Sorangium aterium: one gene and its partner. The protein of the gene in region 1 binds, or shares a complex with, the protein of each later gene. Links are inferred from orthologs where the notes say so. Each region holds a gene or a part of one and is shown on either strand. Other genes may lie near its edges.

The links.
Region 2: the proteins of accB (region 1) and accD are in contact, whole or in part, in a solved structure (PDB 8UXZ), measured with the Escherichia coli proteins. The link is inferred for Sorangium aterium from one-to-one orthologs.

What each region holds. Positions count from the first base shown.
Region 1 is NZ_JAQNDK010000003.1:1,734,169-1,737,586, forward strand. Bases 266-3,177 are described here. They hold accB (acetyl-CoA carboxylase biotin carboxyl carrier protein), read right to left. Parts: upstream 2,030-3,177; coding sequence 1,502-2,029; downstream 266-1,501. Other genes in these bases: accC (acetyl-CoA carboxylase biotin carboxylase subunit), read right to left, coding at 266-1,480; POL72_RS30810 (type II 3-dehydroquinate dehydratase), read right to left, coding at 2,069-2,536; POL72_RS30815 (roadblock/LC7 domain-containing protein), read right to left, coding at 2,533-2,880. Outside these bases: more of accC, read right to left, coding at 134-265. UniProt on the Escherichia coli protein: This protein is a component of the acetyl coenzyme A carboxylase complex; first, biotin carboxylase catalyzes the carboxylation of the carrier protein and then the transcarboxylase transfers the carboxyl group to form malonyl-CoA.
Region 2 is NZ_JAQNDK010000001.1:2,590,053-2,592,816, forward strand. It holds accD (acetyl-CoA carboxylase, carboxyltransferase subunit beta), read left to right. Parts: upstream 1-835; coding sequence 836-1,693; downstream 1,694-2,764. Other genes in the region: POL72_RS09435 (CoA transferase subunit A), read left to right, coding at 1-139; POL72_RS09440 (CoA transferase subunit B), read left to right, coding at 160-825; POL72_RS09450 (bifunctional folylpolyglutamate synthase/dihydrofolate synthase), read left to right, coding at 1,690-2,764.

The DNA of each region.
Region 1 (3,418 bases):
CGTAAGGTAGCACCTGGCCGCACCTTCGACCTGTCGCTCGGGCAACAATCATCGCAATCGGATTGCGTCTGTCAGCTCGACGAACGCGCAACGGCTGCGCGCTCATCGACGCGGCTGCCGGCAGCGCGGAGCGTCAGAACCCCTGTGAGACGACGCGCTCGATCGTATGCGTCGAGATGTTGCCCGCGACGACCTCTGGATCGCGCAGCAGCGCCTGGTGCAGCGGGATGTTCGTGCGGATGCCGCCGATGATGAACTCGTCGAGCGCGCACCGGAGCCTGGCGATCGCCTCGGCCCGGTTCGCGCCGTGCGCGATCACCTTGGCCACCAGCGAGTCGTAGGAGCTCGGCACGCGGAAACCGCCGTACACGCCGGAGTCGACGCGGATCCCGACGCCGCCGGGCGAGTGGTACTCGGTGATGAGGCCCGGCCACGGCACGAACGAGCGCGCGTCCTCGGCGTTGATCCGGCACTCGATGGCGTGGCCACGGAAGCTCCAGGGCCGCGTGTCGGGCAGCGAGAGCCGCTCGCCAGCAGCGGCGAGGATCTGCTGCGCGACCAGATCGACGCCGGTCACCATCTCGGTGACCGGGTGCTCGACCTGGACGCGGGTGTTCATCTCCATGAAGAAGAGCTCGCCCCGCTCATCCATCAGGAACTCGAGCGTGCCCAGGCCGGTGTAGCCGGTCTCGAGGATCGCGCCCCTGATGATGTCGCCCATCCGGGAGCGCTTCTCGTTGTCCATCGCCGGGCTGGGCGACTCCTCCATCACCTTCTGGTGCCGGCGCTGGAGCGAGCACTCGCGCTCGCCGAGCGTCCACACGCCCCCGTGCTGATCCGCGAGCACCTGGAACTCGATGTGGCGCGGCGCCTCGACGTAGCGCTCGAGGTAGACGTCCGGGTTCTTGAAGCCGCTCAGGGCCTCCTGCGTCGCGATCTCGAACGAGCGCTGCACCTCGCCGGCCTCGCGGACGATGCGCATGCCCCTGCCGCCGCCGCCGCCGGAGGCCTTCAGGATCACCGGATAGCCGACGCGCTCGGCCTGCTCGGCCGCGTCCGCCGCGCTCTTGAGCACGCCCGTGCCGCTGAGCATGGGGATGCCGAAGCGCTTGGCGACCTCGCGCGCGGACACCTTGTCGCCCCAGGTCCGCATCGCCTCCGCGGTCGGCCCGATGAAGGTGAGGCGGCACTTCTTGCAAAGCTCGGCGAACTTCGCGTTCTCCGAGAGGAACCCGTAGCCCGGATGGATCGCGTCGGCGCCCGTGACCTCCGCGGCCGCGATGATCTGCGGGATGTTGAGGTAGCTCTTCGACGCCTCGGCAGGGCCGACGCACACGGCCTCGTCCGCGAACCGGACGTGCAGCGCCGCGGCGTCCGCCTCGGAGTGGATGGCGACCGTGCGGATGCCGAGCAGGCGGCAGGCGCGGATGACACGCATCGCGATCTCGCCGCGATTGGCGATCAGGATCTTCTGGAACACGGCACCCTCGCCCGGGCAGCGCTAGCTGCTCCGCACCTTGAAGAGACGCTGCCCGAACTCGACCGGCTTGCCGTTGTCGACGAGGATCTCGACGATCGTGCCCGGAGAGTCCGCCTCGATCTCGTTCATCAGCTTCATCGCCTCGATGATGCAGAGCGCCTGACCCACGCGGATCGCGCTGCCCACATCGACGAACGGGGGCGCGTCGGGCGACGGCGACCGGTAGAACGTGCCGACGAACGGCGACGTCACATACGAGATCCCCTCGTCGCTCGCCGCCGCGGGCGCGGCCGGGGCCGCCGGCGCTGCAGCCGGCGCAGGCGCCGCCGCGGGCGGCGCAGCCGGCGCGGCGACCGGCGCGCTGTGGATCTGGAAGGCGGCGGGCGCGAGGTGCTGCGCCGCGCCCTGCGGGATGACGCCTCCGCGCGTGAGGCGAATGCGAACGTGTTCGTCCTCGAACTCGAAGTCGCTCACGTTGCGCTTCTCTAAGATGCGTACCAGCGCCCGCAACTGCTTGAGGTTGATGTTCATGGAAGGACGTTCGGCCATCGATGTTTGCCGCCTTTCAACCAGAGTGACGGCGCATGTTCAACCTCTTTCGTCGGATCGCAGCTTCTCCAGATGCCCGAGCAGGCCGATCAGCCCAAGGACGTACGAGCTCGCACCGAAGCCCGCGACGCGCGCCATGCACGCAGGCGCGATGCGGGAGCGACGGCGGAACGGCTCTCGGCCGTCCGGGTTGGAGATGTGCACTTCGACGGTAGGAAGCGCGCTCGCGCGGATCGCGTCATAGAGCGCGATGGAGGTGTGCGTGTAGGCACCGGCGTTGAGGAGGATGCCGTGGAAGCCGCGATCGCCAGCGTGGCTGATCGCGGTCACGAGCTCCCCCTCGCAGTTCGATTGCATGCACGACACCGAGGCGCCGTGGCCCTTCGCGGCCTCCTCGACGGCGCGGTGGATGTCATCCAGCGTGGCCTTGCCGTAGATCGCTGGCTCGCGCTTGCCCAGTCGATCGAGGTTCGGCCCGGAGATGACCGAGATGCTGAAGCCGCTCAGGCGAGCTCCTTCAGCAGCACCGGCACCTTGGTGCGCAGGAGGTACCGGGCCTTGCCGATGTTCGCGTCGGGCGTCATCGAGAAGGCCACGAAGTACGAGTTGTTCACGACGCGGATCAGGGTCGTGACCTTCTCCGCCTGGATCGCGATCTCGGCGGCATTGCCCGCGTCGAGCATCTCGGCGGCGCGCTGGATCGACTTCAACACGACGCTGAACTCCGCGCCGATGGTGGTGATGTCGAACGCGGCCCCCGGCTTGGAATAGCTGTCGACCGGGATCCCCTCGAAATCCATGAGAAGGGTCGCGATGCCGCCCTCGGTGTTCTCTACGACTTCCTTCAGCACGGCCTGGAACATGCGCCGAGATTACCCAAGCGCGGCACGATCGGGAAAACAAACGAACCTGGGCCGGCATCTCGCGCCGCAGCCCGGGAGAGCCGGCGCTCATCATCGTCGCCCGACCCGCTCGGCCGCGCGCGAGCGGAGCCGATGGCGACCGGCCGCGCGCGGCGGCGGCGGCAGACGGCGCTGCGCGGCATCGGCGCGAGGGAGCGCGGGCGCAGCGCCACGAAAGCTCGATCCGGCCGCCTGCCACCGGACCAGCGGGACGAGCGCAACCGACGCAACCGACGCAACCGACGCAACCGACGCAACCGACGCAACCGACGCCACGAGACGCGACAGACGAAGCGCCGCGAAACGTTGGACCGGGCGGGCGCTTTGCCTCTTGCATCCTGGTCCCAGCCGGGCGATTCCCGCCCCTGGGGGCCCGCTCCAAAGCACGCCTTGACCCTCGTCCAGGCGAGCGGCTAACGTGCGGCCGTTCTTTCGCCTCGCGGCAAGGCCCGGAGGCGGATCCCACCGGCGCGTCTCGCCGGGGGGC
Region 2 (2,764 bases), on another replicon or contig:
GGAGGAGCTCGTCGACGTCGGCTCGCTCGACCCGGACCACATCCACACGCCCGGGATCTTCGTGCACCGGATCTTCCAGGGCGAGCGCTACGAGAAGCGGATCGAGCGGCGGACGGTGCGCAAGGCGTCGGCCGCCTAGGCGCGGGGACAGGGGACACGATGGGACTCACGCGGGAACAGATCGCGCAGCGCGCCGCGCTGGAGCTCAGGGACGGCTACTACGTCAACCTCGGCATCGGGATGCCGACGCTCGTCGCCAACTACATCCCCGCGGGGATCGAGGTGGTGCTCCAGAGCGAGAACGGGCTGCTCGGCATCGGCCCCTACCCGATCGAGGGCGCGGAGGACCCGGATCTCATCAACGCCGGCAAGGAGACCGTGACGATGCTCGCCGGCTCCGCGATCTTCTCGAGCGCCGAGTCCTTCGCGCAGATCCGGGGCGGCCACATCGATCTCGCGATCCTCGGGGCCATGGAGGTCTCCGAGAAGGGCGATCTCGCCAACTGGATGATCCCTGGCAAGATGGTGAAGGGGATGGGCGGGGCGATGGATCTCGTGGTGAGCGCGAAGCGCGTCGTCGTGATCATGGATCACGCGGCGAAGAACGGCGCGCCGAAGATCCTGGACGAGTGCTCGCTGCCCCTCACCGGGCGGGGCGTCGTCCACCGGATCATCACCGATCTCGCCGTGCTCGATGTGACGCCCGAGGGGCTCGTGCTGCGCGAGCTCGCGCCCGGCGTGAGCGCCCGAGAGGTGCAGGAGAAGACACAACCAACGCTCCGGGTCCCCTCCGACGTGAAGGAGATGGACCTGCGGAGCGCCTGAGGGCTCGCCGATGACCTGGCCTGAAAAGACCCTGCCGACGACCGACGCGAGCGAGAAGCGCTCGCTGGGAGCGGGCGTGTTCCGTCGCTGCGACGGCTGCTCGCACACGCACGACGCCGCCGAGCTCGCGCGCACCTTCGAGGTGTGCTCGCAGTGCGGCCACCACCACAAGCTCGACGCCGACGGCTGGCGGAGGCTGCTGCTCGACGACGGCGAGCTCGCCGCGTGGGACGAGCACCTCGTCCCGAACGACCCGCTCCGGTTCAGCGACGGCAAGAGCTACAGGGACCGCGTCGCGGCGCTCCACAAGAAGGGCCGCGCGAAGGAGGCGATCGAGATCGGCCGCGGCAGGCTGGGCGGCCGCGACATCGCCTACGGCGCGTTCGTCTTCGCCTTCATGGGCGGGAGCATGGGCTCGGTCGTCGGCGAGAAGATCACCCGCCTGTTCGAGCGCGCGACGCGCGAGGAGCTCCCCGTGGTGCTCCTCCAGGCGTCGGGCGGCGCGCGGATGCAGGAGGGCATCCTCTCGCTGATGCAGATGGCGAAGAGCGTGGCCGCGCTCGAGCGGTACCGAAAGGCGCGGCTGCCGTTCCTGTCGGTGCTGCTCCACCCGACGACGGGCGGCGTCGCGGCGAGCTTCGCCTTCCTGGGTGACGCGAACATCGCCGAGCCCAAGGCGCTCATCGGCTTCGCCGGCCCGCGGGTCATCGAGAACACGATCCGGCAGACGCTGCCGGCGGGCTTCCAGCGATCCGAGTTCCTGCTCGACCACGGGATGGTCGACGCCATCGTCCCGCGCCCCGAGATGAAGGCGTACATCGGGACGCTGCTCCAGCACCTCACGTCCAACCGCCGGGCGCGGCGATGACCTCGGCGGCGCCGCGGCTGCCCGCGCTGCTCGAGGCGCTCGGGCAGCGGGCGCCGCGGGGGATGGAGCTCGGGCTCGGCCGGGTCCGCGAGGCGCTCTCCGCGCTCGGCGATCCCCACGAAGGCCTCCCCGCGGTGCACGTCGCCGGCACGAACGGCAAGGGCAGCGTGTGCGCGATGGTCGAGTCGATCGCGCGCGCGGCCGGGCTGCGGACCGGCCTCTACACGTCGCCGCACCTGTCACGCTTCGCCGAGCGCATCCGCGTCGGGGGAGAGACGATCGGCGACGCGGCGCTCGCGCGCGCGCTCGCCGCCGCGCTCGAGCGTGTCCCCTCGCCGCTCACGTTCTTCGAGGCGCTGACGGTGGCCGCGTTCGTGGCCTTCCGCGAGGCGGACGTCGACCTCGCGATCCTCGAGGTGGGCCTCGGCGGGCGGCTCGACGCGACGAACGTGATCTCGGCGCCGCTCTGCACGGCGATCACGTCGATCGCGCTCGACCACCAGGCCGTGCTCGGCCCGACGCTGGCGGACATCGCCCGGGAGAAGGCGGGCATCCTCAAGCCGGGCGCGCCCGCGGTGCTCGGCCCGCTCGATCCGGAGGCCGACGCCGCGATCGAGGCGGCGGCGCAGGCGATCGGCGCCGGGCCTCGCCTCCGCGTCGCGCGGGCGGAGCGCGCCGGGAGCGCGGGCGAGATCGCGGTGGGGCGCGGCGGTCGCGGGGCGCGCGTCGCCGGGCCGGGGCGCCGCGAGATCGAGGTGGAGCTCGGCCTCCGCGGCGCGCACCAGGCCGAGAACGCGGGCGTGGCGTGCGGCATCGCGTGGCAGCTCGCCGGGCGGTGGCCCGAGGTCGAGCGGGCGCTCGCGGGTGGACTCGCCGCGGCCCGCTGGCCCGGTCGCCTGGAGCGGATCGACGCGGGCGGCGCCCGTGTCCTGCTCGACTGTGCGCACAACCCGCACGGCGCGCAGGCGCTCGCGGCGTGGCTCGACGAGGAGGGTCCGGGGGCAGCGCTCACCACGCTCGTGTTCGGCGCGATGGCCGACAAGGGGTGGGGCGAAATGCTACAGATGCTCG